3 regions of the Xenorhabdus littoralis genome follow, and region 2 is predicted to be linked to each of the others. Evidence: predicted binding sites of a transcription regulator. Region 2 holds the regulator's gene; each other region holds the start of a gene.
What was found. Region 2 encodes PurR, which represses purine synthesis genes. Its sites were predicted from a motif close to CANGCAAACGTTTGCNTG; they were not measured.
Positions count from the first base shown of each region.

Region 1: a site for PurR is predicted at 7,477-7,494, ahead of FE394_RS14970 (NCS2 family permease). Genes of this name have one in related genera too.
Region 3: a site for PurR is predicted at 9,508-9,525, ahead of epd (erythrose-4-phosphate dehydrogenase). Genes of this name have one in related genera too.

Region 1 is NZ_VCDP01000061.1:22,502-33,781, reverse strand. Features, by position in the region: gene glk (glucokinase) at 1-379, opposite strand, end outside; gene FE394_RS15005 (nitrite reductase (NAD(P)H) small subunit) at 563-808, opposite strand; gene FE394_RS15000 (hypothetical protein) at 805-1,011, opposite strand; gene FE394_RS14995 (DUF1479 domain-containing protein) at 1,022-2,284, opposite strand; gene FE394_RS14990 (hypothetical protein) at 2,432-3,034, opposite strand; gene gltS (sodium/glutamate symporter) at 3,764-4,969, shown strand; gene FE394_RS14980 (LysR family transcriptional regulator) at 5,076-5,981, shown strand; gene FE394_RS14975 (D-amino acid dehydrogenase) at 6,039-7,280, shown strand; gene FE394_RS14970 (NCS2 family permease) at 7,575-8,921, shown strand; gene FE394_RS14965 (Na+/H+ antiporter) at 9,183-10,832, shown strand; gene FE394_RS14960 (carboxylate/amino acid/amine transporter) at 10,856-11,280, shown strand, end outside.
Region 2 is NZ_VCDP01000067.1:58,200-69,479, reverse strand. Features, by position in the region: gene FE394_RS15865 (major outer membrane lipoprotein) at 1-25, opposite strand, end outside; gene pykF (pyruvate kinase PykF) at 646-2,055, opposite strand; tRNA gene FE394_RS15855 (tRNA-Val) at 2,564-2,640, opposite strand; tRNA gene FE394_RS15850 (tRNA-Val) at 2,673-2,749, opposite strand; gene FE394_RS15845 (MATE family efflux transporter) at 2,921-4,291, opposite strand; gene FE394_RS15840 (riboflavin synthase subunit alpha) at 4,726-5,370, shown strand; gene cfa (cyclopropane fatty acyl phospholipid synthase) at 5,484-6,635, opposite strand; gene punC (purine nucleoside transporter PunC) at 6,951-8,132, opposite strand; gene punR (DNA-binding transcriptional activator PunR) at 8,256-9,164, shown strand; gene purR (HTH-type transcriptional repressor PurR) at 9,168-10,193, opposite strand; gene sodB (superoxide dismutase [Fe]) at 10,672-11,250, opposite strand.
Region 3 is NZ_VCDP01000008.1:11,325-22,604, forward strand. Features, by position in the region: gene mltD (murein transglycosylase D) at 1-246, opposite strand, end outside; gene gloB (hydroxyacylglutathione hydrolase) at 319-1,074, opposite strand; gene FE394_RS03035 (methyltransferase domain-containing protein) at 1,184-1,900, shown strand; partial or broken gene rnhA (ribonuclease HI) at 1,908-2,494, opposite strand; gene dnaQ (DNA polymerase III subunit epsilon) at 2,442-3,191, shown strand; tRNA gene FE394_RS03050 (tRNA-Asp) at 3,331-3,407, shown strand; gene FE394_RS03055 (N-acyl homoserine lactonase) at 3,817-4,680, opposite strand; gene FE394_RS03060 (hypothetical protein) at 4,978-5,910, opposite strand; gene FE394_RS03065 (GNAT family N-acetyltransferase) at 6,135-6,680, opposite strand; gene tkt (transketolase) at 7,270-9,264, shown strand; gene epd (erythrose-4-phosphate dehydrogenase) at 9,551-10,570, shown strand; gene pgk (phosphoglycerate kinase) at 10,645-11,280, shown strand, end outside.

The DNA of each region.
Region 1 (11,280 bases), on a different contig from region 2:
TGGACTGAGGCTGTTTTCCGCCAATCTGAATCATGTCTTCTGCATTCAGAACCGGGATCGCGAGGGAAACAGCGGTAAAATCGTTAATTACCTCAAAACGTTCCCATCCCAGAGATGCTTTCATTTGGCTGACGGAAAAACACCAACTGTGGTTGGTCATACTGATAACGTCATCTGTCACCGGACAAGCAATGGCGATGCAGCCGTATTTAATGTCACAGTTTTGCTGTTGCAGATAATGACGGATAACTATTTCAAGCGATGCATAATGCGCACAGGGATAGCATTCGACAGTGCTCAGTTGCCCAGTATCTACATCACATAATGCCAGACGTGCATTTGTACCACCGATATCACCTACCAGCGCATAAGTTGTCATGGTTTATCTCCTTAAGTCTTACGAAACAGTCTATATCCTAATGAACCAGTCAAATTGAGGGGATTTTACACAAGGACAAGGGTAAAGACGCATAAAAATGTATCGCTATACTGACAAAAAATATTGTAAGCCCTCAAGCAATGCGAGGGCCATATATTGCTAAGCGTGAAAAAGAGGAATGTTCTATTCAAGAAAAACCTGAACATACCCGTGATTTACTCTGACTGGAAATGAACGGATAGAGTAATTTTCATCTTCCAGACAAAAACCATCACTTAGCCTGAATCGCTCTTTTTTCAACGGACTGGCAACCCATAATTCATCATTATATGGACGAAAGATGGCAACTTGTTGATCCCCGACCAGAGCACAAACACCTGTGCCGGGAACAATATCTTCTGGCAGACAGACTTCTATCCATTGATTCATGCGGTTTCCTCCTCCGATTTAACCATCCTGATTGCAATTTTTTCTTGTGGATATGCAGGCCGATGTTGCGCCCGTTCTGCAACCATCTGAATATTGGGATCACGTTCAGGACTATTAATAAAATGGGAAAAACGGATCAGTGCGTGAGGATCGTTTACGGTTTGCTGCCATTCGCAGACGGTTATCGCTCTCAGCTCAGCCATATCTTGTTTTTTAACTCAAGCCAAGTCCACGCAAGCCAATGGAGTTTAATTCAGCAGCAGTAAAACGATGTTCCCAGTTTTTTTCATAATCTTCATGCGCAAAATCAGCCGGAGATGTACCATTTTTAAGTGATTCAGCCACGTTATGCGCATACGTCAGATTTCTGTCACATCGAGGAGCCGCAGGAATATACATTACATTCCCCCAACCTTGCTGGTTTTCCACGGGAGCAACGGAATGGATAAGATCACAGTGCCACCAGACGGAATCACCGGCTTGTAAAGATGGAATACTGTATAGCCCACAGGCGAGATGAGGGTGCCATTTTTCAGAAGTCGGTAACGCCTTGCTGGGAGCAACACCGCAAAGCTCATCCTCAGGTACATCCTTCAGCAAAGGCCGTAACAGTATATAAGCGATCGCTTCTGGGACGGGGACAACATGCAAAAGCCCTTGATTGAGCGCCATATCTGACAGCGCTGTCCAGCCTTGAAATGTGCGAAAAACCGAACATCGGGTGGCGTTATCCAACTTATATTCATTTATTTCTGGGCGATAGGCTGCATCCCAAGGATCGTAATCTGCAAATCGGCTATTGAAAATATTTCTGAACACTTTCTGATAAGCAGGATGTAGCCAACGTTCCAAAGCTCCTGAGTCAGTATGTGCCCCAAGCCCCTTCGAAATCGTACCCGGAGGCCTGCGCCGGATTCGATCGGGATAAATCATGCTGACATCAGGATCAAACCAACGTGTTCCATCTGACTCAAATTTCCACAGTCGGTTGAGAAAAGATTGTACTTGAGCGATCTCTTCACTTTGCCGAGCCTGCATTTGTGCCTGCGACCAATAGATGGGATAAATTTCCGGACGAGAGGCTTCAAGGCTGCCGAAATAGTTATCCCCCGCGTTTTGATAAACATCATCAAAGTGATTCAAATCAAGATAATCTCGTATAGATTTATCCCATGCCAACGCAGTATCACGGGGAAAATTCTGTCTGATAACTAAACATCCCCGACGTTTAATTTTCTGTATGGTTTCTGCTGTGACTCGGTTTTCGGCCAAATCACACCAGTGGATCTCCGGCCAGGCACTGCCTGCGTTTTTTTCATCTTCCCGGGCTGCGGAGAGTTCTTGTTCTATTTTGTCGCAAACCTGCTTGAACAGACCTTCAACATCACCAATTTGCTCGCGCATGGCTTGCTTCATCTGGCGGATTTTTTTGCGGTAATCATCAGGAAAGGTAATAGAAGTAAATGATGTATCCATTGTAGCCCCCTATTTATTCACCATAATTTGCTTATCATTTTCGTATGCAGATAGAGTTGAAAGGGCGTCGGGCAAAAAAGATTTGTTCATTATTAAAGGGATAACTTACATAGATTTATATGATATTCCCGAGTATGTTGAGCCTTGTTACAACAAAGCATTTTTGCTGATTATAATCAGGCGATGACGGTGTATTTCAGTATCATATCCCCAACAGAATGTTTCCCACTTTTCAATGAGTTCATCCATTGAAGAAATCTGTGTCAGTGGTCGATCCATTTCCGTCCCATCAGAGACATAGACGTGATAATTTGCTGCGAGAGACCATGCAATCATTATCTGCCAAAAGCGTTTACCATCACCTGTTTGCTCTTCGTCAGTAACAATAATGTTGTAATTTTCTAATAGGTATTTGAAAAACTGCCTTGGGAAACCACTTATAGCATCTTGGTGTTCAGCAGAAAATGTACGCCATACCATAATTTGGGTACATGTTTCTTTATCAATGATAATGTCTCTACGGAATGTAATCATAACTGCATAAACGGTTTCTGGGGTATTACCTGCCGTTATCATACGAAATTGATCTTGCTTGAGTGATTTCACAAAGCGGTATCCATAAGGGACTATGAATCCCGGAAAAGAAAAATCTTTCGCACCATTCTCCAGAAAGGTTTTAGTGTGTTCTCTGTTTTTTTCTGAAATACGTAATTTTTGATTGAATTCTGCATCGTGGATCAAATAAGGCATTGTTTGATCCCCTGTATTGTTATGATTCGACATGTCTTGCCCCCAATCAGTAGAACCACCAGAAAATTGAGTGAACACTGCTTAAGGTTCATTATACATATCCTCGTAATTTTTGAGTGAATATTCATCAATTTTAACCAATTGCCCTGTAAAAAGACAGCGCATAAGTTTTATCGTTCGAAATGTCAGCAAAGCTGCAACCAGTGCTAAATATTGTGTATGGGGACTCATATCCATCTTCTTGTGTTTTTCTGGAGCAATAAAGAATGAAATCTTCTGTGATGCTTCCAATTATTTATAATATGACGGATTTCATTCATGAAGTCATGGTCGTTGAGATAAGGACTAATGTTAATACATTTGAGATTTTTTGAAGGTGATTTTTGCTAGATATATCAAATATATATTTGGTTAGGCTTTTATTATGTGAATGCAAGCCCAATTAAAATTTCTTATTAATCAGTCAGCTCAAAAATAACGCCTAAACACGATAATGACTTAATCGGCATTCTTATCATCCTTTCAAGTAAATATAGGATAATCACGAATATTTAATTTTTAACATTTAATGACATAACTACGTTTTAAATCATATTAAGGTTAACTAAAAGTTATAGATACCCAATGAAAACTCATTATTAAATAAACGTTAACCAAAGTAATTTAATTCATCACTGATGTTAGATAACGATAGTGAAGGGTCTGGTAAACTAACGTGAGGTAAAAATAATGATTCTAGATGCCAGTTATACATTATTAGTGGCATGCTTAGCGCTACTAATTGGTATGTTTGTTGTAAAATTTACCCCTTTCCTACAAAAAAATCATATTCCAGAAGCCGTTGTTGGTGGTTTTATCGTTGCTATTATTCTATTGATTTTTGATAAAACAGCTGGTTATACATTTACATTTGATACTTCGTTACAAAGTTTGCTAATGATTAGCTTCTTCTCCTCTATCGGGCTAAGCTCTGATTTTTCTCGCTTACTTAAAGGCGGCAAACCACTTGTATTACTGACTATCGCAGTCACAGTCCTTATTGCCATCCAAAATACCGTAGGTATGGGTATGGCTGTGATGATGAATGAAAGTCCGTTCATCGGCTTAATTGCGGGATCTATCACATTAACAGGTGGTCATGGTAACGCCGGCGCTTGGGGACCTATTTTAGCCGACAAATACGGTGTGGTGGGTGCAGTCGAATTAGCCATGGCCTGTGCGACCATGGGGCTGGTATTAGGGGGATTAATTGGTGGACCTGTCGCAAGACACCTATTGAGAAAAGTCGCTATACCCAAAGCGACAGAACAAGAACGTGATACTATTGTTGAAGCTTTTGAACAACCTAGCGTTAAAAGAAAAATCAATGCGAATAATGTGGTTGAAACCATTTCAATGATGATCATCTGTATTATCGTGGGCGGCTATATCAGTGCTTTATTTAAAGATACTATTCTTCAAATGCCAACCTTCGTATGGTGTTTATTTATCGGTATCATTATTCGTAACGTGTTAGCCCATGTTTTTAAACACGAGGTTTTTGAGCCAACCGTGGATGTTTTAGGAAGTGTGGCCTTATCGCTCTTCTTAGCGATGGCATTAATGTCATTGAAATTTGGTCAACTGGCTGGCATGGCGGGTCCAGTATTAGCCATCATCGCAGTACAGGCCGTCGTTATGGTGTTATTTGCTTGCTTTGTGACATTCAAAATGATGGGCAAAGATTATGATGCGGTCGTTATTAGTGCGGGGCATTGTGGTTTTGGTATGGGGGCAACACCAACCGCCATTGCGAACATGCAGACGGTAACTAAAGCCTTTGCACCGTCACATAAAGCTTTCCTCATTGTACCCATGGTTGGTGCCTTTATTGTCGATATTTCAAACAGTATTTTGATTAAAATCTTTATCGAAATCAGCACCTACTTTGCCTAGTAGTACCGGAGCAGTGGTTTGACCATAACAAACGTATATGGGGTGAATCACTGAATTTCATTTATTTCCTTCCCCAAAATTCATAGCAACTTGTAGGTCACGAAGGATGAAGTTAAGACACCTCGATATCTTTTATGCCGTGATGACTTGCGGCTCATTAACCCGGGCGGCGGAAGTTTTACATATATCTCAACCTGCTGCCAGTAAGGCGCTTAAGCATGCCGAACAGCAATTAGGCCTTGTTTTATTCCAACGTATCAGGGGGAAATTATTACCGACTGATGAGGCATTACTTCTATTTGATGAAGCAAAAGAGGTTTACCGAAATTTAGACCGATTAAGAATTTTGGCACAAAATTTGTCCAAAAATCCGCATGGGAAGTTGGCAATTGGTTGCTTGCCTAGCTTAGGTTTGAGTTTAGTACCGGAAGTCACCGCACAGTTTATAAAAAAACACCCTAATATAAAATTAACCATTGGTACTCATCATACTGCCGATATTTTGCAATTATTAACGCAACAGGATTTAGATATCGGTATTGGCTTCAATCTGGCTATTGAAGGTGGTATTACAGTTCTTCCTATCGCCGAAATTCCTCTTGTGTACGTCGATAATAAAAAAAAGCAATCGCCTGTTTCATTAGCTGATATTGATAAAGAACGTTGGATTCATCCGGGCTCTGATTCTCTCGCACAATTATTACAGCAGTATCATGAATTTTCAGCCTCCAATATTAGTGTTCATACTTATCATATGGCAGCGGAGTTTGTGCAAGCAGGGTTAGGATGCAGTATCACGGATATATTTTCCGCTGAACATACCTTGCCTGAATTCATGATCTACCCTTTAAAAGAAGACTTACATTTATCAGTATCCGTTTTCCATCGTGCAGACAGGCCCTTAACTAAAGCGTCTCAAAACTATGTAAATACTTTGTCATTAATACTCGAGAGAAGAAATAAACTAGTTAACCAAAAGTTATACTCCGGAAATAAAAACTCAATTGTTTAGCTGACCTATTCGCCGTTAAATAATGACTCTTCAAGTTATTATTGGTTGCGGATGATTATGAAAAAACATGTGGTGGTTATTGGTGCAGGTGTGATTGGATTAAGCACTGCATATGCTTTAATTAAAGCAGGTCAAATCGTCACTCTGCTGGAATCAGAATCAGAAGTTGGTATGCAAACCAGTTTTGCTAATGGTGGACAGCTCAGTTATCGCTATGTCTCTCCTCTTGCGGATGCAGGAGTGCCATTACAGGGTTTGCTCTGGATGGGTAAAGATGATTCACCGCTAAACTTAAATATTCAGTGCTCTTTGCCGCAGTGGTCTTGGTTAGTACAATTTACTCTGGCCTGTAATCGAAAAACCAATAAAATTAATGGCGCTCACCTGCTGCGACTTTCATTATTAAGCCAAGAAACCATGAACGCATGGCGCTCGAATGGCGATATTGATGACTTCGTATGGGAAAAGTCAGGTAAATTAATTATTCACCGCGATAAAAAAAGTTTTCAAAAAGCGTGTGAAACTATCGATAACCAATTTCAGCAAGTTTTGGATGCACAAGAGATTGTTTCTTTAGAGCCTTCATTAAAAAATATTCAGTCACAATTGATTGGTGCCATTTATGCGCCAGACGATGAAAGTGCAGATTGTTACTTATTTTGTAAAAAACTGCTGCAATATTTATCAACACAACCACAATTTAATTTGCTTTTACAACATTCAGTTAAATCATTTATTCAAGACAATAATCGCATTATTGGAGTAGCCACTCATCAAGGAACTATTCTTGCTGATGACATCATTGTTTGTGCCGGAAATGGAAGCCGAGAGTTATTACAACCACTTGGAATCAATGTACCTATGTTGGGTTTAAAGGGCTATAGCTTAAGCGTACCTTATCCACAACAAGCACATATTGTACCGAAAATAAATGTAACCGATTATGGCAATAAAATTGTATATGTTAAATTAGATAAACAATTACGCATCGCTGCGATGGTCGATATTGGCTATGATAAATTAGGATTACGTAATAATAGAATTACGGCGTTAAAAAACATTATCAAAAAAACTTTTCCAGAACTACCGAATTTGGATGACGCAGAAACATGGAGTGGTTTACGTCCATCAACACCAAAAGGTCCACCGATTTTAGGTAAAACAGACTATGCCAATCTATGGTTAAATATTGGCCACGGTAGTTTAGGTTTCACATTAGCCGCAGGAAGTGCTGTGATACTCAGCCAATTAATTACAGAACAAACTTCACCTATTTCTTTAGCAGGATTAACGAGGTAGTACATATCATGCCGTCGCCGCAGGGGAGATCATGCCATTATGGTTAGAATTTGCGGTTATCACTTGATTCTCATCCCTGATTAGCCGGATAATCATTCGCTTCAATTTTCCTCACCATTTTTTGCCTGATAAGCCAAACGATTGCGCAAGTAAACGGCTGAACCAACGAGTACAGCACGGATCTTTGTTATCTTGTGACGTAATCGTTTTCGTGGGGCAATCTGATGGCAAAAAGTGGTGGGAAGTAGCGATAAATGTTAACGCATAATATTCAACAGAAAGCAGGGGAAAAACATGTCTGGTATGCAGGCGCGAACTCAATGCAAACTCGATAAGTATTTTAAGATTACTGAACGCGGTTCAACGGTACGTCAGGAAGTTCTCGCCGGATTAACGACGTTTTTGGCGATGGTTTATTCCGTTATTGTGGTGCCGGGTATGCTTGGACAAGCCGGCTTTCCTCATACCGCCGTGTTTATTTCTGTCTGTCTGGTCACGGGTGTCGGCTCATTATTGATGGGACTGTGGGTTAATTTACCGATGGCAATTGGCTGTGCGCTTTCATTATGCACATTTACTGCGTTCAGTTTGGTATTGGGACAGCAAGTGAGTATTCCTGTTGCGCTTGGTGCGGTTTTCCTGATGGGATGCCTGTTTACGTTGATTTCAGTCACGGGTGTGCGAGCGTGGATTTTACGCAATATACCCATGGACATTGCACATGGGGCAGGGATTGGTATCGGGCTGTTTCTATTGCTGATTGCAGCCAATGGTGTTGGTCTGGTGATAAAAAATCCACATGAAGGTCTGCCCGTCGCTTTCGGTTCATTGACCGCTTTTCCCGTGATGATGACGCTATTGGGGCTGGCGGGAATTATTGGTTTAGAGCGGAGAAAAGTACCGGGCAGTATTGTGCTGGTGATTATTGCTATCTCAATTATCGGTTTGATTTTTGATCCGACCGTAAAATATCAGGGATTTTTTAAACTCCCTACCGTGGGAGAAGATGGTTTATCCCTGATGTTCAGTATGGATATTATGGGCGCTTTACAGCCTGCTGTGTTACCCAGCCTTTTGGCATTGGTAATGACGGCGATATTTGATGCGACAGGGACAATTCAGGCAGTGGCAAGTCAGGCAAATCTGCTGGATAAGAGAGGCCAGATTATTAACGGTGGTAAAGCACTGACTGCGGATTCTGCATGCAGTATTTTTGCGGGAGCTATCGGTTCTTCTCCGGCCGGCGTTTATATTGAATCCGCCGCTGGAACGGCTGTTGGCGGCAAAACGGGTTTAACTGCCTCGGTTGTTGGTATTTTGTTCCTATTGATTTTATTCCTGTCCCCGCTGTCGTATTTAGTTCCTGCTTATGCCACCGCACCCGCTTTGATGTATGTCGGATTATTAATGCTGAGCAATGTGCGGAAACTGAACTTCAATGATTTTGTCAGTGCGATGTCGGGCTTGCTGTGCGCAGTGTTTATTGTACTGACTTGCAATATTGTGACAGGAATTATGTTGGGCTTCAGTACGCTGGTTATGGGACGTGTTTTCTCTGGTGAATGGCGTAAGCTGAATGTCGGTACGGTCATTCTTGCCATCATATTGGTTGTATTTTATGCCGGTAACTGGGCTATCTGATCAAAAAACATGCGCAAATGATTGAAGTTTGCGCATCCTCACCTTTGTTAGACACATTTTCAAAATGTGCTAATTTTTCAACACTACCCCGCCGATAAGTATAAAGAATACAAATGACTCGTTGGTCATTGATTCATAATGTGATTGTTTTTTGATTTTCTTTAATAACTGCAATAATTATGGTTATTAGCGCTGTTATTAGGGAAAAAAAACAGTCACAATCTCTTCACCGAAAGATTTTTGGCAATTTGTAAGGGTAACATGGAAATATTCTTTACTATCTTGATCTTGATTTTGGTGGTGTCAGTTTCTGGTGTTCTTACTAAAATGATTCCATTCCGTGTTCCCTTGCCGATAGTGCAAATAGCAATGGGAGCGTTGCTGGCCTGGCCTCATTTTGGTTTACACGTTACTTTCGATCCTGAACTATTCCTTGTTTTACTTATTCCTCCTTTGTTATTTGTTGATGGTTGGAAAACCCCGACCAGAGAATTTTTCCAGCATGGGCGTGAAATCTTTATTTTAGTTTTAGTGCTGGTATTGGTGACGGTTGTCGGCATTGGCTATTTAATTCACTCGTTGCTGCCGAGTATTCCTATTATTGCTGCTTTTGCACTGGCGGCAGTATTATCACCAACCGATGCAGTAGCTCTGTCATCCATTGTTGGAAAAGGGAGTATCCCTAAAAATATGATGAGCGTACTGGAAGGAGAAGCATTGATGAATGATGCTTCTGGTCTGGTAGCGCTTAAATTTGCCGTAGCGATTGCTATGGGAACAATGGCGTTTACCGTCACTGGTGCAACATTGGAGTTTTTCAAAGTTGCTATTGGTGGATTGGTTTCTGGTATTGCTGTCACATTGTTGTACAGTAAATCTCTGCGACTGATGAGCCGCTGGAGTGGCGACGATCCTGCAACACAAATCATGTTCATGATGTTGTTGCCATTCGCCTCTTACATGATTGCTGAACATATCGGTGTATCAGGTATTTTGGCCGCAGTTGCTGCGGGGATGACGATCAGCAAAGCGGGTGTGATCCGCAATGCGCCATTGGATATGCGCTTGCGTGCCGATAACGTTTGGGGAATGCTGGCTTTCGTCTTTAATGGCCTTGTCTTCGTTATGTTGGGACTACAGTTACCGGGCATTTGGGAAACATCTGTGGCTCAGGCAGATCTTGATCCGAATGTTGAAACCTGGATGCTGTTCTCTGCCGTAGGTGTTATTTACGGTGCATTGGTATTGCTGCGATTCGTCTGGCTATGGCTGATGAAAAATATCAGCAAAGTGTCCATGAAGAAAAAACCACTGGAGTTTGTTTCTTATACGACCCGTGAATTGTGGCTGGCTACATTTGCGGGTGTCCGTGGAGCGATTACGCTGGCAGGTGCGCTGTCTGTCCCTCTGTTCTTGCCGGATGGCGATCCGTTCCCGGCACGTTACCAATTGATTTTCATCTCCGCAGGCGTGATTCTGCTCTCGCTGTTTGTAGGGGTTATCGCTTTACCTTTACTGCTGCGTGGTATGAAAGTGGGCGATAAACTGGCGGACTTGAATGAAGTCAGGATGGCAAAAGCTGCAATGGCTGAAGTTGCGATTGTCAGTATGAATAAGATGGAAGAGCGCTTATCTGCCAATACTGAAGAAAAACTGGATGCGGAGGTTATTGGTGAAATCGCTTCCCGGGTTACAGGCCATTTGCGGCGTCGTACTGCCGGTACGGATGAAGCCGAGCATAACCTGATGATTGAAGAGCTGGAGCGTCGTTTCCGTTTAACGGCACTCAGGGCTGAGCGAGGAGAGCTGTATCATCTGCGTGCAACTCGTAAGATTAGCAATGAAACACTACAAACGCTGCTGCATGATCTTGATTTGTTAGAAGCGCTGTTAGTGGGAAAAGATCAATAAACGTAGGTAAAGATCAATAAATCATGTGGCTGTTAACAATCACAACTTTTTTGTGGGCCGCTTCATTTAGCCTGATCGGGGTTTATCTTTCCGGTCAGGTTGATAGCTGGTTTTCTGTACTTGTCAGGGTCGTTCTGGCAGCAATAATATTCTTGCCATTTTTGCGTTGGCGCGGGTTATCGCTAAAAGTCATTGCGTTATATATGGCTGTCGGCGCTTGTCAGCTTGGTGTGATGTATTTGTTTGTATTTCATGCCTATCACTATCTGACCGTGGCTGAATTTTTGCTGTTTACCATTATGACACCGCTCTATGTCACATTGATTTATGATTTGATGGGACGTCATCGACTGCGTTGGGGTTATGCCCTGAGTTCTTTGCTCGCGGTGGCGGGGGCGGCGATTATCCGATATGACCATCTGAGCGAATCTTTCTGGGTTGGCCTGAT
Region 2 (11,280 bases):
CAAATACAACTTTAGTACGATTCATCACAATACCCTCTAGATTAAGTTAATCTCCAAGTAGCCATCTAAGTATTACACAAACTATTTTAGAAAGAGAATAAATTTTTTCTATGAAAAAACTCTACTATCTCAAAATAAACCAATAATTTTTGGATTGCAGCAATAAAATGATAGAAGAATGGACGATTTAACCAGAACAGCACTAATTGCTACGTGATGTGTATTCCAGTTTTGCTATTTCAATATAATCACCCGAAAGCACATATTTCTATTTATTGTAACAGTAAGTGAGCGGTTGAATTATTATCAATAAATTGATGGGAATCATTGCGATATAGAAAATACTGGCCTTAAACATAAATGAAGGAAATTAATAAAGTATTCTTGTAGTAAGCATCTTTATGCAAGGGAGATAGAATAAATTATGTTGCAGTTGCCAGTTTGAGATTTTTTAAAATCCCAATTTTAAATTGGGGAATTTATCTGACCTGATTGTATATAGGTTGTAAAATTTACCATGAAGATGGTACGCCGTAGAAATATAAACAGGCCCATTTTATACTTGATAAATATGGGCCTTATCCATGATTAACAGTACTGCCCAAGATTAGGCAGCGCTGAATTCATGGTTCAAAATACCGGGGATTAAAGCACGTGAACAGAAGAGGTATTTGTTGTACCACTTGGCACCAGTGCGCCGGATACCATGACAACGATGTCACCTTGATGTGCCATGCCACTTGCCAGAGCAGCTTCTTTACCAATACGGTAAAAATCATCAGTAGACGCGATTTCTTTAACAATCTGAGTGGAAACACCTTTAACCAACAGTAACTGACGGGCAGTTATTTCATTAGTAGTCAAAGCAAGAATTGATGCGTTAGGGAAATACTTGCGGATAGAACGTGCAGATTTACCGCCATAAGTTGCCACTACGATCAGTGGTGCGTCCAGTTTTTCAGCAATTTCAACAGCACCACGGCTGACCGCTTCGGTAACGCGCAGTTTCTGGGTTTTGGTATTTTCAATTCGGCTATTCATAACGCGGTCTGTGCGTTCACAAATAGTTGCCATAATAGAAACGGCTTCAACAGGATATTTCCCTTTAGCACTTTCACCGGAAAGCATCACTGCATCAGTGCCGTCTAAAATTGCGTTAGCAACGTCACCAGCTTCAGCGCGGGTAGGGCGTGGATTTTTGATCATGGAATCGAGCATTTGAGTTGCAGTGATAACAACTTTACGGGCTGCGTTACATTTTTCGATCATCATTTTTTGTGCGAAGATAACTTCTTCTACCGGGATTTCAACACCCAGATCGCCACGAGCAACCATGATACCGTCTGATGCTTCCAGAATCTCATCGAAATTATTCAGACCTTCCTGATTTTCGATTTTGGAAATGATTTGAATATGCTCGCCGCCATGAGCTTTCAAGTGCTCACGAATTTCCAGTACATCGGCGCGTTTGCGGATAAAGGATGCAGCGATAAAATCTACACCTTGCTCACAACCGAATACCAAATCTTGTTTATCTTTTTCTGCTAATGCTGGCAGGTTGATGGAAACATTTGGCAGATTAACGCCTTTATTTTCACCTAAATCACCGTTGTTCAATACTTCACAGATGACTTCGGTTGCTGTGATGTCTTTGACGGTCATGGCTATCAAACCATCATCGACCAATACGGTGTTGCCTGGTGCCAGATCTTCTGGCAGTCCTGAATAAGTGACGGCGACACGATCTTGGTTACCAATAACAGATTTATCTGTAGTAAAGGTAAAAGTCTGACCCGCAGTGAGGGAGACGTCATTACCATCTTCCAGTTTCATGGTGCGGATTTCAGGGCCTTTAGTATCCAGTAGAATTGCTGCTTTTTTGCCTGATTTCGCTGTGACCGAGCGAATATTTTTAATACGCTGACCATGTTCTTCGTAGTCACCGTGAGAAAAATTCAGACGCATTACATTCATGCCTGCATTGAGCAAGTCGGTCAATTTATTTTCGGATTCTGTTTTCGGCCCGATAGTACAAACAATTTTGGTTTTTTTCATGACAATCTATCTACTGGTTTTGTGGATTAAAGGAGTGAATTGCCAACCATTGTTGGATATACGCCAGCATCATCTGGTGTTATAAGTTGCGCAACATAATGGAAAACGGGTGGCAGAAAGCGTTAAATGGTTTTTTGTGTGTGAAGTCAGGTACGTGCAAACATGTGGACTTGATTCGACTAATCATCTGTAATTTTTTCTGAGTTCGGTAAATCAATTGGCTGAAACCATTCAACTTATGACGTGACAGCATTATAGAGACTAATTTCTGTGAAATGAATCAAAAAAACGGTTCTTGAAAAGATTTATAGATAGCAAGGGGAAAATAATCTTAATGATGTTAAAGAAATCAGGGGGTTGTTGCGCAAATAGGGAATAATTGATTTTTTAGTACATTGAATTAATTGATTGTCAATTAGCCAATAAAAGCAGATGCAAGAATAAATTGCAGTAAGGAAATAAACAGTTTAACGAGGGATTTGAAGATAAAAAGAGATTTTTTGATTTATGGTGCGTCCGAGTGGACTCGAACCACCGACCCCCACCATGTCAAGGTGGTGCTCTAACCAACTGAGCTACGGACGCACATAAGATTTTTTTGATGCCAACCTGATATTTGGTGCGTCCGAGTGGACTCGAACCACCGACCCCCACCATGTCAAGGTGGTGCTCTAACCAACTGAGCTACGGACGCAATCTAAATTTCTGTGGTTGACAACGGGGACGAATATTAACGATCGCTGAGCTTTCTGGCAAGGGGAAAAATACAAATTCTTATTCAACTGCTCGCATTTACATCTCTTAGCGTGAATTTGCAGCTTTTCCCCTTGAATTAAAATCTATTGAATATAAATGACCTGAATTATCAAGTGGAACGTTTCAGGACCAAATGAGCCGACTGTTTTTGTGTCCAGAAAATTCGATAGCCAATCATTAACGCCGCTGCGGTTAAACCAATAATGAATCCAATCCAGAAGCCCTGTGGTCCCATTGGCTCAGTAACATAATCAGTCAGCGCCAAAATATAACCACTAGGCAGTCCTAAACCCCAATAAGAGATGAAAGTGATAACAAAGATAGAACGAGTATCTTTATACCCACGTAAAACTCCCGACCCGATAACCTGAACGGCATCAGAAAGTTGATAAATGGCTGCAAACAGCATCAGGTGTGAGGCTAAAATGACCACTTCAGGATTATCGTTATACATAAATGCGATTTTCTCGCGGAACAATATCGTGAAAGTGGCTGTAATACAGGCAATGATTAAACCAACAGCAATACTGGTATAAGCAGCTACCTTGGCACCTTCGGTGGATTGCTGACCAAGGCTATAGCCAACTCGAATAGTTGCTGCGATCCCCAATGACAGCGGGAACATAAACATCATTGAGCTGAAGTTGAGTGATATCTGGTGTCCGGCAACGGCAACAACCCCAAGCGGGGAAACCAACAATGAAACAACAGCAAAAAGTGTAACCTCAAAGAACATTGCCAGAGCAATAGGTAAGCCGAGCAGAAAAATACGTTTTTGTGTATACCATTCAGGGCTGGAAAAGTTATTAAATGTTTGAATATCCCTCTGGGAAGGAGAATGTTTCACATATGCAAATAATAACAGGAACATGACCCAGTAGACTGTTGCCGTTGCAACACCGCAGCCTACTCCACCCAATTCCGGCGCACCAAATTTACCGTAAATGAAGATGTAGTTAATGGGAATATTGACTAATAATCCAGCAATGCCGATTAACATCCCGGGCTTGGTTTTTGATAGTCCTTCACATTGACCGCGCAAAACCTGAAAGAACAAATAACCGGGAGCTCCCCACATAATGGCGTGGATAAAACGCGTCGCTTTTTCCGCCAATACAGGATCGATATTATGTTGTGCTTCGATAATAAATCGGCTGTTATACAACACTGCGATAATGAGGATTGAAAGGAAAGTTGCGAGCCAGAATCCTTGTTGAATTTGACCTGCGACATTTTTTCTTTGGCCGGAGCCATTCATGTGTGCAACGATTGGTGTTAAAGCAAGTAATAACCCCTGACCGAATAAAATAGTCGGTAACCAGATTGATGTACCAACGGCAACCGCTGACATCTCAACAGCACCAGCTTTACCAGCCATGACTGTATCGACAAACCCCATCGCAGTTTGTGAAAATTGTGCAATTATGACGGGAATTCCCAGAGCGAGCAAACTACGCGCTTCATTTAAATATTTCTGCACGTACTACACCTTTTTTGATTGAAAATTAACTAGAAGAATGAAGGATATTTCTGCGAGCAAACGATGTTAATAATAAATGTATCGCTTATAAGCTTTCGTATTGTATAGGACTCATTTTATTAATCAAATCGCTGCTCTGTGCTTATACTCAAAAATCAGGGGGAATCGCCATCCCCCCGGGAGCATAGACTGAGTTACTTTAAAGAGCCATTCACAGATAATGTTTGATGCAGACACCGGATTTGTTCACTTTGATCAACCCCCGAAGTCCTGAGCAGTGAATGGTAGATAAAAACGTCGATTAAATTGAATTTTTAATAACTAAACCGGTATTTGTTGGGTCAAGCAGGGATTTACATTCAACTGAAATAGTGTGTAAACGCGATGGGTGGGTTAAACTAACTTGTTATGTGCAAAATATGAAAGAGGTTCCCATGTTTACAGGTATCGTTCAGGGAAAAGCACCGATCGTTGCTATTAATGAAAAAATGCATTTTCGAACTCATGTTGTTAAATTTCCGGCTGAATTATTACCCGGAATTGAAACAGGGGCTTCTGTTTCCCACAATGGTTGTTGTTTAACTGTGACGAAGATAGATGACGACTTAGTTAGTTTTGATTTGATGAAAGAAACGCTGCGTCTGACCAATCTGGGTGACCTTAAGGTTGGTGATATTGTTAATCTGGAAAGGGCTGCTAAATTTGGTGATGAGATCGGCGGGCATTTGATGTCCGGTCATGTTATTACAACAGCCGAAATTGCCAAGATATTTACTTCAGAAAATAACCATGAAATTTGGTTCCGAATTCACGATAAGCAATTGATGAAATATATCCTGCATAAAGGGTTTATTGGCATTGATGGTATCAGCCTGACTGTTGGCGATGTAGTGAACAATCGTTTCTGTGTGCATTTGATCCCGGAAACATTGGAGCGTACAACTCTGGGTAAAAAGCGTTTAGGACAAAAGGTTAACATTGAGATTGATCCACAAACTCAAGCGATTGTAGATACCGTTGAACGGGTCATGGCACAGAAAGAGCAGGAAAAGTTACTGTTACAGACTGAGGAACAATAAAAATTTTGCCAAGTTATGGTAAAAATTTTTATGAAAAAGGCATTCAATAGGATGCGAAAGCTACAGAAATGTGATTTCTGTAGCTTTGGGTTCTCTATTCGTAGAGCGATTTATTATCTCGGTACTCTCAATCCCTTATCAATCCCTTGCGGACTGAACACAACTTGCCATAGCTGAATATCCCTTGCACGAAATGCACCCGCGCAGGCATTCAGGTAATAACTGAACATCCGTTTAAAGCGTGGGCTATAGTTATGCTCTATTTCGTGCCAGCTTGCTATGAATCGTTCATACCATGCCATCAGTGTTTTGTCGTAATCGGCACCAAAATTGTGCCAATCTTCCATAACAAATTTTCCATTACTTGCTTTGGCAATTTTTGAAATTGATGGTAAGCAACCGTTGGGGAAAATGTACTTGCTGATCCATGAGTCGACACCAGTTTTATCACGATTGGAACCGATAGTATGGAGAAGGAATAGACCGTCAGGCTTCAGATTTTTTTTCACTATATCAAAATAATTGGCATAATTTTTAGGGCCAACGTGTTCAAACATACCGACAGAAACAACGCGATCAAATTGGAGATTCAGGGTTCGGTAATCTTCAAGGATAATTTTTACATCCAGATTTTTACAGCGCTCTTGGGCATATTTTTGTTGCTCGGCTGAAATTGTTAACCCTGTGACAGATACACCGTAGTTTTTAGCAGCATAAGAGGCTAATCCTCCCCATCCACAGCCAATATCCAATAAAGTCATACCTGGAGATAACTGTAATTTTTCGCAAATCAGGCGGAGTTTATGGGATTGAGCTTCTTCCAACGTATCTGTGTCTTTCCAGTAACCACAGGAATATTGCATATAAGGGTCAAGCATTCGGGTAAAAAGATCATTACCCAAATCATAGTGTTCTTCGCCGACAATCCAGGCCCGTTTTTGGGATTGTAAATTAAATATGCGAGAGATAAGTATTTTTAAAATATCTCTAATATTTTTAGGAATACGATATTCCAAACCTGCCCGTAATACTTTATGGAAGAAAATATCAAGCCGATCACATTCCCACCAACCATCCATATAACTTTCACCCAGCCCCAGAGAGCCTTCTTTCAACACTCTTTTATAGAAGTCGGGGTTTTTGATGCGTATATCGAAAGGGCGCTTGCCGTTGATTTCAATATCAGCTTCCTGAAGTAATTCATGGACGATCCTATGCCAAGAATCAGTTATTGTTTTTTTATCTTCAACGAAAGATGAACTCATATACTCTCCAACAATTGTGTGATGGAATTTTGAGGCGTCACTTTGTAGCTGATTTTTATTATGTTAAAACCATGAAGGTTTATTTGGAAATGAAACAGAAATTATAAAAAAGCATTTATTGCCTATTCATCCTGAAATCAAATAGGGCCTCAGTGCCCTGAATAACCTCAAATTCCGAATTTTTAGAATAATGAATCTGTATGAGTATATGATTGAAATAATATTTAAACAATAATCTAAAGGCTACATTATCTGCAACCTTTAGATAATAATGTTCTTAATTATTATTTTTTTGAGAAACCATTTGATTTATGTTTAGCCAATTTTTCCGACATTTTTCTTCTGTAACCAATAACCTAACGCCATAGGGATAACAGTAGAAACCATAATGGTTGTCGTGGATAAGAGCGGATATTTCATAAATATAGAAACTATCATGCTGGCAATAAAACAAAGACCTAATTGAAGGGAGTTTTGCAATGCAGCAGCCTTACCGCTGTCCTTAGGATAAACGGAGAGTGCATTTGCCACGGCGATTGGATAGGATGCGCCGTTCATTGCAGCCATAAAGCAAAAAGGAACGAGAATAGCCATAAATGAAGGCTCCCCGAAGATGGAAAGCAAGTAAATGGCAATCATGCTGACAGCATAACCTACCAGCAAAAATGGGAATACCGTCTCACTTTTCACTTTCTCCAATAAGATGCGGCAACCATACCCGCCGATCATAAATGCCAGAGTTTGAGGAATATAGCTCAGACCAATATCGGTTGGGTCATAACCCATGTTCTTCAAAATAGTGGGTGAACCTGTTAACCAGGCAAAAAAACCAGCACTGCAAGAAGCATAGATCAATACATTTCCGTTAAAAACAGGGGAGTTGAGTAATGTAAAGAAAGAAATTGTCTTCTTATCGGTGTTGGTTTCGATACAACGCTTTTTATTTGTCAGGACCAGTGTTGGCAGCAACAGTAGGAGTGTCACTATCATTAAAACAAGGAAGATGATTCTCCAACCTGTATGTGACAACAACCATGCGCCCAATAAAGGTGCGAGGGCGGGGGAAAGCGCGACCAGAGGCATAATCATCGCAAAAACCCGTTTAGCGCGTTCTGCATCATACCGATCAACGACCAAAGCCTGCCATGAAACCGCAGCAGAACAGACACCAACAGCCTGAATGAACCTCAGCACAAGCAACTGTGTGGCATCAGTTATCCAGAGCATCCCTAAACAGCTAATGGAAAACAGAGACAATCCGATAATAAGAACAGGTTTTCTTCCTAAGTGGTCAGATAATTGTCCCCATAACAGTTGGGCAAAAGCAAAACCAGCAAGAAAAATACTGAGACTCGCACTAATGGCATTTTCTGATGTACCTAATTCTGCTCTCATGGCACCAAAAGCAGGTAGGTACATATCGATGGCCAAATAACCGAGCATACTCAGCCCGGCGAGATAAAACATGAATGAAATTGAGTTTTTATTGTTTGTCATTGTGTCAATAAATCGGTGTGGTAATTGATAAGGAAGTCATCGGCTTATTCTATATGGCATGTTTTTTACTTGTGAAACGGTAATATTTGCAACATGCTGTGAAAAAAATTGAAAGGAAGATTTATGTGGTCTGAATACTCTCTGGAAGTCGTTGATGCCGTTGCCAGAACAGGAAGTTTCAGTTCGGCAGCATCAGAACTTCATCGCGTACCTTCTGCTATCAGCTATACGGTAAAACAACTTGAAGAATGGTTAGCGGTTCCGCTATTTGAACGTCGTCATCGTGATGTGGATTTAACTGAAGCAGGCGCTATTTTTGTCAAGGAAGCTCGTTCTGTTATCAAAAAAATGAATCACACCAGACATCTATGCCAGCAAGTTGCTAACGGCTGGCGGGGACAATTTAGTATCGCGGTTGATCAAGTTGTAAAGCCTGAGCGGACTCTCCGGTTAATTCTGGATTTTTATCGACATTTTCCCGACATAGAATTGTTTATCTATCCTGAAGTTTTCAATGGCGTCTGGGATGCGCTAGTAGATGGGCGGGTAGATCTGGCTATTGGCGCAACACGTGCTTCGCCCGTCGGTGAACGATATAGTTTCAGGGATATGGGGTTTATGCCTTGGTTATGTGTAGCCAGTCCTGAGCATGATTTGGTGAGGATAGCGGAAAAATTAAATGACGACCAAATGCGACCTTATCCCAGTCTGTGTCTTGAGGATACATCACGTAATTTACCTAAGCGCAATACATGGGCTGTGGATAACCAAAGGCGATTGGTCGTTCCCGATTGGGATGCCGGTTTGAATTGCCTCATGGATGGATTGTGCGTGGGAATGGTGCCTGAGCACCGGGCACTACCACTCATCCGTAAAGGCAAACTGACCACACTCGAACTCGAACAACCATTACCTGATAGTCCATGTTGCTTGGCTTGGTCACAAAAAAGCCATTCTCCAGCATTAAGTTGGTTGCTTGATTATCTCGGAGATAGAGAAACACTTAATGCTGAATGGTTACAAGAAAATTAACGATTAACGGCGATAGTCAATAAATGGTCCATCTGCGACAGAGCGTCGCTCAACGAGACGTGGGTGGACTTCAATAGTCTGTGCATCCTCACGTTTATTGACTATTCTGTCCAATAACATTGAAAAGGCCATTTGTCCCAAACGTTCTTTGGGCTGGTGGATGGTTGTTAAGGCTGGTGTAAAGTAGCGGGCATTACGGATATTGTCATAACCAATGATAGAAATATCTTGTGGAACACGTAATCCTAGCTCATCAGCCGCACAAATCGCACCCATTGCCATGACATCCCCACCGCAAAAAACCGCAGTAGGACGATGTTTCTGGTTCAGGATCTTACACATAGCTTGATAACCGGATTCCGGTTCAAAATCACCCTGAACTATCCACTCATCCCGAATGGCAATATTGCCTTCTTTCAGCGCCTTGAGAAAACCTTGGTGACGCCCGCCCCCGGTATTTCTGGCTAATGGCCCAGGAATAGCCGCAATATCCCGATGACCGCGTTCAATAAGATAGCGACCAGCTAGGTAACCACCATGAAAAGCGTTATCAATAATTGCATCGGTAAAATCTCCTCTGGATTCTCCCCAATCCATAACCACCATGGGAATATTGCGGTAGTCTTCCAGCATCCCCAAAAGTTGCTCCGGGTATTCTGAACACATTACCAGCAAACCATCTACGCGCTTTTGCGCCAACATGGCGAGATAAGCTTTTTGTTTATCGGGATCGTTATGAGAATTACATAAAATTAGTGTATAGCCTTTGCTGTAGCAGCTATTTTCAACAGATTCTATGATTTCAGCAAAATAAGGGGCTTCACTTGATGTCGCCAGCAATCCGATAGATTTAGTATGGTTAACTTTCAAACTACGGGCAACGGCGCTGGGTGAATAATTCAGTTCTTTAATGGCCGCCCAAACTGCGGTCTTTGTATCTTCGGCGACGAAACGGGTTTTATTGATAACATGGGATACGGTTGTGGTTGAAACACCAGCGCGTTTAGCCACATCTTTAATCGTTGCCATGATAAAAAGGACTCCTGACCTTATGGTCTAAATTTACAGATCTTTGTTAGTTGTTTGCCAGTATAGTTATATATGGGAGGGCAACTGGCAATAATTTAACGATAAACCCTGAATTTTGTCTGATCTAGCGCAAAAGTGAAAGTAATAATCGATGCTATAAAGTATATGTATCAAATATCACAGTGCGATACTTAATCATCATGATGAATAATCACTTAAAATTTATGGTATCGCTGAAGCTTAACTTTCACTTGAGGATGTTCTATGGATACAGATCTTAAATTGGGGTTATTGACTGCCTGTAGTGCATTAATAATGATTGTTTTTTTGGGGAGTCTTTGTCTGATCTAACCAAGATCCAGAAAAAGAATTGAAGTGTATACTGGCCTGATTCAAGGGCAGATTTCCGATATTCATGCATTCCTGAATGGGAAAACCTGCCCTTTGTTATTTAAAATTGGCGCGAGAATTTATCTCATTAAGCCAGATTTTTTTCAACGAATTCCCAGTTGACCAGAGCCCAGAAGTGCTCCAGATATTGAGGACGTGCATTGCGATAATCGATGTAATACGCGTGTTCCCATACGTCAACGGTCAGAACTGGTTTATCTTCGCCAGTCAATGGAGTTGCTGCGTTGGAAGTATTGGCGATAGCCAGGCTGCCGTCAGTTTTCTTGACCAGCCATGTCCAACCAGAACCGAAGTTCTTCAGGGCTGCGTCAGTAAACTGCTGTTTGAACTCAGCAAAAGAACCGAAAGCACTGTTGATAGCATCTGCTACTCTTCCAGTTGGTTCGCCACCACCATTTGGTGACAGGCTGTGCCAATAAAAAGTATGGTTCCAGACTTGTGCTGCGTTATTGAAGATACCGCCTTCAGATGTTTTGATGATTTCTTCCAGGGATTTTCCGGAAAATTCAGTATCTTTAACCAGATTATTCAGGTTTACAACGTAAGTGTTGTGATGTTTTCCGTAGTGATATTCTAGAGTTTCTGCAGAAATGTGTGGTTCCAAGGCATCTTTGGCATAAGGTAATGCTGGTAATTCGAAAGACATTGCATGCTCCTTTTTAATATCGGGTTTTGG
Region 3 (11,280 bases), on a different contig from region 2:
TTCACGCACCCTGCTATTGACAGGAATTTCCATCTTCAACTCATCGCGGATATGTCCCCATAAATCTTGTTGGGCTGTTGGACTCACCTTCCAGCTTGCTGCATCTTCTGATTCCGCAATGCCGTCTTTTTTCTGATTCGTCGAAGACATCTTCTGTGTATGCTGCTGGGAAGGAGCTTTCGATTGCAGGCTCGATTGACATCCAGCAAGCAGAACAGAGGCGAACAAGATCGCTTTTGTCTTCATGTTCTCTTTTGATATTTGCCTAAAAGGTGAGCGATCATACTGAGCAATTAAGCAGAAAACAACCCAATAGAATTAAAATCGATCTTTATAAGCCCTTAATTGCTGAAAAACAGAAGAAAGTGGTATTGAATTAGGTTTGATGCCGATATTTTTTTGTAAATCAATATCGTGACAATTTAAGAATACATTGATTTTTTTCTCTATTTGTAAAGTTGTAGGGACAGTTGCCTGATTGTTTGCACGTAATTGAATGATTTTATGATAATAATCGAGAATAGTCTGATTATCAGGCAGTACAGCCTTTGCAAACGCCATATTTGACGCGGTATATTCGTGGGCACAACAGATCAATGTATCATCGGGTAGCGATGAAATTTTCTCAATAGATGCAAACATCTGCTCGGCTGTACCTTCAAAAAGACGCCCACAACCGCCAGAAAACAGCGTGTCACCACAAAATAGATGGGGGGCCTGATAGAATGCGATGTGACCCAGTGTATGACCCGGTAATGCTATGACTTTGAAAGAAAAATCCCTCACGTTTATAACGTCATTTTCATGGACAATATGAATAGCGCCCTTAGTTTGAGTCTCTTCGGGGCCATAGACGGGTAAATCGGGATATTTTTTGAGTAATCCCGCAACACCGCCCACATGATCGTAGTGATGGTGTGTCAGCAGAATTGCGACAGGGATAATTTGATTTGCTGCTAAAATATCAATCACAGGCTGGGATTCGGCGGGGTCGATAATGACACAATGTTTGCTTTCATCACAAAGTAACCAAATGTAGTTATCTGAAAGGACAGGTATCCTGATAAGCTCCATCATATGATATGCCTCATTTTCATCGTTAATTTTATTTTCGTAGTTGATTTCATTTTCGTGATCAATTCATTTTCGTAATCAATGTATAGTCGGTTGAAAGGAAGATGATATGCGAGCAGAACGTTCAGTCAAACAAATAATAGCACCTGCTTCTTGGGCTGAGTTACCGTGGGGTGAATATTACCGCGTTGCTTTGGAACGTCAATTGGAACCGTGGTGGCCGAAAATTTTTGGCTTTCATTTATTGAAACTCGGCCATTTAAGTACGGAGATTGATAGTCGTTCCTGCTTGATCAGCCATCAGGTCAATATCGGTTTACAAGGGGAAAACATGAATGTGATAACTGATCCCCATTATCTGCCTTTTGCAACTAAATCTGTTGATGCCTGCCTGTTGTCGCATATGTTGGCTTATAGCATTGATCCCCATTGGCTGTTGAGGGAAGTAGACAGAGTCCTGATTGATGATGGCTGGTTAATTATCAGTGGCTTTAATCCAATGAGTTTACTGGGTTTAAGAAAAGTGATTTCGCCTATATATCGTCAGTTATCTTGCAAAGCTCAAATGTTTTCTATGTTTCGTCAACTGGATTGGCTCCGGCTTTTGAATTATGAAGTGATTCACCATGCTAATTTTCATACTTTACCGTGGCAAAGTGGAAATAGTCCTTGTAAATCTACGACATCAATATTTGGCTGTTTGAGTGTGATTATTGCCCGCAAGCGGACAATACCTCTGACTTTAAATCCCATGCGGGCAACGTTATTGAAACCAAAGTTCAGTAATGCTTTGGGAGCCGTTAAAAATTTTCACCGACGTCATTAAGTTAATATTAATTTTCACTTTCGTTATAACCCTCATCAGCCTGAGCAGGATTATTGGCGGCGGCACGGGCCAGTTCGTCGCATAGTTCGTTTTCCCGATGACCGGCATGGCCTTTGACCCAGCGCCAGTCAATCTCATGCGGTGAGATTGCTTTATCAAGCCGCTGCCAAAGGTCAACATTGACAACGGGAGATTTATCCGCTTTTTTCCAGCTACGTTTTTTCCAATTGTGTATCCACTGAGTAATTCCTTGGCGGACATACTGACTGTCAGTTGTCAGGATCACGGTGCAGGGGCGTTTGAGTGCTTCAAGGCCGACAATGGCAGCCATTAACTCCATGCGGTTATTGGTTGTGTGAAAGTAGCCTTTGCTTAATTTTTTTTCGTTCTGTTGGTAACGGAGTAAAACACCATATCCTCCGGGACCGGGATTGCCGAGGCAAGAACCATCGGTGAAAATTTCTACCTGTCTGTTCATCTTTGGTAGACTCTTCCTATATCATCTTTAATCAAAACTCTAAGTCTGACACAAAAAAACACTATGAGCACTGCAATTACCCGCCAAATAGTTCTCGATACCGAAACAACCGGTATGAACAAGTTAGGTGTTCACTATGAGGGACACAATATTATTGAGATTGGTGCTGTGGAAGTCATCAACCGTCGTCTGACGGGGCGTCATTTTCATATCTATGTAAAACCGGAACGTCTGGTTGATCCAGAAGCATTTGAAATTCATGGTATCAGTGATGAATTTTTACAGGATAAACCGAAATTTGCTGATATTGCTGATGAATTTATTGAGTTTATCCGTGGCGCTGAACTGATTATTCATAACGCAACGTTTGATATCGGATTTATGGATTATGAATTCAGTAAATTGAATCGGGATATTCCGCCCACTGCCGATTTTTGTACTATCACAGATAGCCTGATGCTGGCCAGAAAGCTTTTTCCCGGCAAACGTAATAACCTCGATGCCTTATGTGATCGTTACCATATCGATAACTCAAAACGTACTCTCCATGGAGCATTGCTCGATGCTGAGATTCTGTCTGATGTCTATCTGGCGATGACTGGTGGTCAGACATCTCTGGCTTTTTCGATGGAAGGAGAGTCTTCAGGCAGTACTTTAGTTAATGAAATTCAGAAAGTTACCCGTCCCCAGTCAGAATTAAAAGTTGTCTATGCTTCTGATGAAGAATTAGTTCAGCATGAATCCCGGTTGGACTTGGTGGAGAAGAAGGGGGGAAGCTGCCTTTGGCGTTCAAAACCTGAACAGTTACATTGACAAAAAACAGTAGCAGAATGGGATAAATTCGTTATCAAGGCGAAAAACCGTGCAAATAAACCATTTTGTTATAAAAAGCGATTGACGGATTGTGCTGACACCCGTATTATCCACCCCGTTCTTAACCAGAACGCCATGCGGTGCGGTAGTTCAGTTGGTTAGAATACCGGCCTGTCACGCCGGGGGTCGCGGGTTCGAGTCCCGTCCGCACCGCCAGAATATATAAGCCCTGAGTTTTTGACTCGGGGCTTTTTTTTTGATTCAGAAAAAGTTCTATAGCGCGAGTAATATACTGTATTTCGTTGAGTTGTCTGTTAACTCTCACACTGTTATTGAATATGACCGAATCCAATATTGACGAAATTATATACTCACAACATATTATATAATTGTGCCAGTTAGTTGGTGTACATGATCGCTGTCTATCGATATCACTATTAATAAATACTCCGATTGTTTGATATTGTGGCTATTTATCGCTCAGACTAATTGCGTTCAATAAATAGCCACATACCAGATGTTAAAATTACTGCTTTACTATTCGTGGAAACTGGTACTCCTGTCCGTTGTAAATTGTGTTTAAATCAGTTCCATCGATAGTGTTATATTTTTAGTAAACCTCAACTTAGTTGTTGATGACTTGATCTGAGGTATAGTAGGTAAAAGAGGCACTCTGATTATAATCAGGAGGAAGCTCTATTTTTACAATTGGTATTACTTTTCCAGTTGAATTATAAAAATCTTTTTGGTCATGTTGTGCTCCTTGTAATCCACCATCATTTCTTGAGAGATAAAAGAAGGCTTCTATCGGTAATTGATTAGGAATATCTTGAGGCCAGGTTGCCAGAATTGCTTCATTATTCTCTGTTAATTGAAGCTGTAAACGAGCCTGAACTCCTTGCATGAACGCATCGGCATTGCCACTGGTTTGGAGTTTTACATCGAAGCCACACTGGGCACTATCATCCTGACCACTATCATTATAGTTTTGTATCCATTGTTGTACTGTTGTAATTCCCTGTTGTTGGCAAGATTCACCTTGCGACATACCCATATAAATTCCACATCCGTGATTATCTCTGTTTACAGAATCTGCATTGGCAGGAAAATAGCAAAGAACTTCAGGATGAATTTTACCCTCTGAATCGGATGCGTAAGGAGAAAAAATAAATCCATTTTGATAGCCAGCATCTAGTGTAATAAGTTTAGAATCGTGTCTTAAATAAGAAAACGAGACACCCCCACTTTCTTGCGAGTGTGGGCTTGGGTTCCAAGAGTGATAATTGTCAGAAGGGACTGTTCCCCTTAATAAAATTCCGGAGCATAAAAATGCAGGGCTATTTTCATCGCCACAATTACTTCTATTATCACGGTATCTATCATCCAGACTTGCAATAAGTTCACTACCTGTTTGTAATTGGGTTGATTTAGAAAAAGATATTTGTGGTAATAATAAAAATAAAGAAATTAAAAATATTATCCTATTCATGTTTTTTCCTTAATTAACATTGAGTCATAATAAAAAATAATGAGTTTATAATCTCAACTTTTTATGCTGCCAATTCAAATTTCTTTTTTTTATCGCTCAATAATTAATAGTTATTAACTCGGGTTTTTATTTTTGGATTAAAAGTTTTATAGATGGTATAGATGTTGTGACTATTTATAAATTAAATTGGTTGCTATTAATAAATAGTCATATGTCAGGTGTTAAAATCGCTGTCTTATTACTTGTGGAAATTGATATTACTGTCCATTGTAGATTATGATTAAATCAATTTCATATTTAGTTGGGAATGGCTTGCTCTGTTGGGTTATAAGAGAAAGTAGCATCCTGACGGTAATCAGAAGGAAGCTTTATTTTTATAATCGTAATTACTTTTCCAGTTGAATTATAAAAATCTTTTTGATCATGCTGTGCTCCTTTTAGCCCACTAGCACTTTCTGAAAGATAAAAAAAGGCTTCAATCGGTAATTGATTAGGAATATCTTGAGGCCAAGCTGCAAGAACTGCTTCGTTATTCTCTGCTAATTGAAGCTGTGCACGAGCCTGAATTCCTTGCATGAACGCATCGGCATTGCCACTGGTTTGGAGTTTAACATCGAAACCACACTGCACACTATCATTCCGATTGTTATTACTATAGCGTTGTATCCATTGTTGTGCTGTTGTAATTCCCTGTTGTTGGCAAGGCGCGCTTTGTGGTAGACTGGGAGTAGCTCCACACCTGTGACCATCTCTATAACCAGAGGCTGCATCGTCAGGAAAATAGCAAAGAACTTCAGGATGAGTTTTACCCTCTGAATCATGTAAGTAAGGACGGAAAATAAATCCATTCTGATAGTTATAAGCGAGTGAAAGGAGTTTAGAATCGTTTCTTAAATAGGAAAATGAGGCACCTCCAATTTCTTGTGAGAATGGGCTTAGGTTCCAGGAATGATAATTATCAGAAGCGATTGTTCCCCTTAATAGAATTCCGGAGCATAAAAATGCAGGATTCTTTTCGTCTCCACAATCGTTTTTATTATCATTATACCAATGATTCAAATTTGCAACTACTTGATTACCTGATGATATTTGTGTCGTATTAGCATAAGTTATTGGCAGTCCTATTAAAAGCAAAGAAAATAGAAATATTATTTTGTTCATATTCTTCCCTTGATTAGTATTTAATAATGATGAGTAAATGAGCTTACAATCTCGTCTTTTTATTTTCATAATTCAAATTTCTTTTTTTTATCACGCAATAATTAATAATTATTGACTCTAGTTTTTATTTTTAAATTAAAAGTTTTATATGGTTTTTATTTTATGGTGGTATGTTTAATATACGAATGGATTATTTGTGTTTAAAACATCTATTCATTGTTATTTTATCGAGTATTCATCTGGTTTTACTTTAAAAGCGAGATAAATGTTTTTTCTACCAACTATCCAAAATCTCAAATCAATTTATAAAAATACGTTGTTCCTGAAAATTCGCCATTGGAGTTAATGGCAAAATCCGGGATCTGTCCAACTTCAATAAATCCACATTTTCGGTACAGGGCCGAAGCAGTGTCATTAGTTCGCGTATCTAAAACCAGTAAACTACGCTGTTGTTGCTTTGCCAACTGTTCCAATTCAGCCATCAGTATTTTGCCTATTCCACGTTGCCGATAAGCGGTGTGCACCATCAGTTTTTCTACCTCGGCACGGTGTAACCCATTCTTTTTCTTACACAGGGAAAGTTGTACTGCTCCGGCGATTTTGTCTCCTTCCAATGCAACTAACAGCAGGCGATGACCGGATTTAAGATCAGCTTCAACACCTTGCCAGTATTGTGCTGCTTCGTTTTTTTCCAATGGTGCAATAAAACCGACAGAGGCATCACTTTCGACACAATCATGCAGTAATTTAATAAGCTCATTTCGTCTTGTATAAGTGTCATCCAATCGTACGATGGTTGGGGCGGATATTGAATCTGAAGTAGGGTTGATATTTGTCATTTATTATTGAGTTTGGCGTCAAGAGTGGTTGAATACCATACAATAAGATTTTTGTCAGGTATACGGAAATCCGTTTCTTTTCCCAATATCAATACAGGTATTTACTGTTTCCCGAAAAAACTGGTAGCTGAAATCGCGTTAGAGGCTATTTATTCGAGTCTGTTAAACAATCAAAATATATTACAAGTTAATTTTGTTTGTTTTTGTGATGACAATTATGAGATTTATTATTCTCTGAGTCAGTAAATGTTTTCGGCTAAAAATTATTATCATTGTCATATAGTGATGTTAACCGGATAGGAAACCCGCGTTTTTAGCCTTGATTAACCCATTGAGTATCGTGTTTAATACGTGACTTTCTATTGCGCAAATCATTGGGTGAAATAATTTCTTATTGCGCAAAATCTTGCCTGCGGTTGTCTCTATCAGCCTGAAAAATCGGCAAAACAACGGGGTAAATCAAAGAATTGATGCGAAATGGAAATTAAGATAGTTTCCCTTATCTGGCATTAATGATTGCGGTTTATATGCTGCGCTGCGAAAATTAGTTCTTAGTTCACTAACGCTTTTATCCGACTTGGAGTAAAGAATGACCACTCGTAAAACCCTTGCTAATGCTATCCGCTTCTTGAGCATGGATGCTGTGCAGAAAGCAAAATCAGGGCATCCTGGCGCACCGATGGGAATGGCTGATATTGCTGAAGTGCTGTGGCGCGACTATCTGAATCATAACCCTTCTAATCCTAAGTGGGCTGATCGTGACCGCTTCGTGTTGTCTAATGGGCACGGTTCCATGCTGATTTACAGCCTGCTGCACCTCACGGGTTATGATGTTTCTATCGACGATTTGAAAAACTTCCGTCAATTGCACTCCAAAACTCCGGGTCACCCAGAATATGGCTATACTGCGGGTGTAGAAACAACCACTGGCCCATTAGGTCAAGGTATCGCAAATGCGGTAGGTTTTGCGATTGCTGAGCGTACACTGGCAGCGCAGTTCAACCGTCCGGGTCATGATATTGTCGATCACTACACTTATGCCTTTATGGGTGACGGCTGTATGATGGAAGGTATCTCCCATGAAGTTTGCTCTTTGGCAGGTACTCTGAATTTGGGCAAACTGATCGCCTTCTATGATGACAACGGCATCTCCATTGATGGTGAAGTAGAAGGTTGGTTTACTGATGACACCGCAGCGCGTTTCGAAGCATACGGCTGGCATGTTATCCGTGGCGTAGATGGTCATGACTCTGACGCTATTGCAGCAGCCATCGAAGCCGCGCGTAAAGAGACCGGCAAGCCATCTCTGCTGATGTGCAAAACCACCATCGGTTTTGGTTCACCAAACAAAGCGGGCAAAGAAGAATGTCACGGTGCTCCGCTGGGTGATGCAGAAATCGAAGCAACCCGTAAAGCGCTGGGCTGGGAACATCCGGCATTTGAAGTTCCTCAGGATATTTATGCTGGCTGGAATGCAAAAGAGGCGGGCAAAACTAAAGAAAGCGCATGGGATGAAAAATTTGCAGCTTACGCGAAAGCGCATCCAGAACTGGCAGCAGAATTTACCCGTCGTACCAACGGTGAACTGCCTGCAAACTGGGAAGCTGAATCTAAGGCATTCATCGAAAACCTGCAACAGAATCCGGCTTCTATCGCAAGCCGTAAAGCATCACAAAACGCATTGGAAGTATTCGGTAAAGTTCTGCCAGAATTCATGGGTGGCTCTGCTGACTTGGCACCAAGTAACCTGACCATTTGGTCTGGCTCTAAGCCACTGAACGAAGTTCAGAACGGTAACTATATTCACTACGGTGTGCGCGAGTTCGGTATGTCTGCGATCATGAACGGCATCGCTCTGCATGGCGGCTTTGTGCCTTATGGCGCAACATTCCTGATGTTCGTGGAATATGCCCGTAACGCAGTGCGCATGGCAGCACTGATGAAGATCCGCAGCATCTTCGTATACACCCACGATTCTATCGGTCTGGGTGAAGATGGTCCGACCCATCAGCCAGTTGAGCAGATTGCCAGCCTGCGCGTAACACCAAACATGAGCACATGGCGTCCATGTGATCAGGTGGAATCTGCGGTTGCGTGGAAGTATGCAATTGAGCGCAAAGATGGCCCGACTTCTCTGATCTTCTCCCGTCAAAACCTGGCACAGCAGGAGCGTACGGCTGAACAGTTGGCGAACATCGAGAAAGGTGCTTACATCCTGAAAGATTGCGCTGGCCAGCCTGAATTAATCCTGATTGCGACGGGTTCTGAAGTTGAACTGACTGTGAAAGCGGCAGAGCAACTGAGTGCTGAAGGCCGTCAGGTTCGTGTGGTTTCCATGCCATCCACCGATGCTTTCGACAAGCAAGACGCAGCATACCGTGAAGCAGTACTGCCAGCGGCAGTTTCTGCTCGTGTTGCTGTAGAAGCGGGCATTGCGGATTACTGGTTCAAATACGTAGGCATTAACGGTGCTATCGTTGGTATGCATACCTTCGGTGAATCTGCGCCTGCTGATGCTCTGTTCAAAGAGTTTGGTTTCACCGTTGAAAACGTGGTAGCCAAAGCGACCTCTCTGCTGAAATAATCAGCAAACGAGACTACAAGCGCATTCGTATCAATTTCTGAGCGAATGCGCTCTTTTTTTATTCAACCTTGCCTCATAATGTGATCAATGGCGCTTGCCATCACGCTTTTTTTCTCGTAATCTGGCTTTTATAGTAGCTGAACCGTTTCAGTTAAGTGCGTAAATCGGCGTATAAATGTCTTGTCTGTCACAATCTGGTTAATTTTGTGATGAATCATCCGTACAAGCAGCAGTTGCTCAGTTATCCTAAGCGGTTGCGTGACTACAGATAAATTCAGGGAGTAACATGACTATCCGGATAGCGATTAACGGGTTTGGGAGAATAGGGCGCAGTGTCTTGCGGGCCCTCTACGAATCCGGGCGTCGGGCTGAAATTTCAGTGATCGCTATCAATGAGCTGGCTGATGCAGAAGGTATCGCTCACTTATTGAAATATGATTCCAGTCATGGGCGTTTTGCATGGGATGTACGCCTGAATAATGATTTATTACAAGTAGGAGATGACAGCATTCGTCTGTTTCATCAATCTGATATCTCATCTCTGCCATGGAAAGAACTGGGCATTGATATCGTACTTGACTGTACGGGCAAATATGGTGAGCGGGTGGATGGGGAGTCTCATATCGCCAGCGGTGCCAAAAAAGTTTTGTTTTCTCATCCGGGAGGAAATAATCTGGATGCTACCGTGGTATATGGTGTTAATCACCATTCATTGGTGGCGGAAGATCGCATTGTTTCCAATGCATCTTGTACAACAAATTGTATCATTCCGATCATTAAAGCGTTGGATGATGCGTTCAATATTGAATCGGGGACAGTGACAACTATCCACGCATCGATGAATGATCAGCCAGTGATTGATGCTTATCATCGTGATTTACGTCGAACCCGGGCAGCCAGTCAATCCATTATCCCTGTTGATACAAAACTGTCTGCGGGGATCACGCGTATCTTCCCCAAATTCAGCGATCGGTTTGAAGCGATTTCTGTACGAGTACCGACCATCAATGTGACAGCAATTGACTTGAGCGTGACAGTCAGCACCGCAGTAAGTGTTGAGGATGTGAACCAACTCCTGCAAAAATCAGCGGTCAGGGAGTTTCGTGGTATAGTGGATTTCACTGATTTACCGTTGGTTTCAACGGATTTTAACCACGATCCCCATAGTGCCATTGTGGATGGTACACAAACGCGGGTTAGCGGTAAGCACCTGATAAAAACCCTCGTATGGTGTGATAATGAGTGGGGCTTTGCCAATCGTATGATTGATACGACGCTGGTAATGGCCGCAACTGGTTTCAAATAATCATTTGTTGTGTCACAAACGGCACACAGCAGAAGATTGAGTAATTTTATAGAGAATCAATGAGAGGATTCACCATGTCTGTAATTAAGATGACTGATTTAGATCTGGCGGGTAAACGCGTACTGATCCGAGCTGATCTGAATGTGCCAGTAAAAGATGGTCAAGTTACCTCTGATGCACGTATCCGTGCGTCCTTGCCGACAATTGAGGCAGCGTTGAGTCAGGGAGCCAAAGTCATGGTTACTTCTCACCTAGGACGCCCGATTGAGGGAGAATACAACGAAGAGTTCTCATTGCAACCTGTCGTTGATTACCTGAAAGAAAAGCTGACTTCTCCTGTTCGTCTGGAAAAAAATTATCTGGATGGTGTTGAAGTGGTGGAAGGCGAATTAGTTGTTCTGGAAAACGTTCGCTTCAACAAAGGTGAGAAAAAAGACGATGAAACATTGTCGAAGCAATATGCAGCACTGTGTGATGTGTATGTAATGGATGCCTTTGGTACAGCACACCGTGCTCAAGCGTCAACGCATGGAGTTGCCAAATTTGCGCCAATTGCTTGTGCCGGCCCGCTGTTGTCTGGTGAACTGGAAGCGTTGGGTAAAGCACTGCATAACCCAGCTCGTCCGATGGTGGCGATTGTGGGTGGATCTAAAGTTTCAACCAAGCTGACAGTGCTTGATTCACTATCCAAAATTGCCGATCAGGTGATC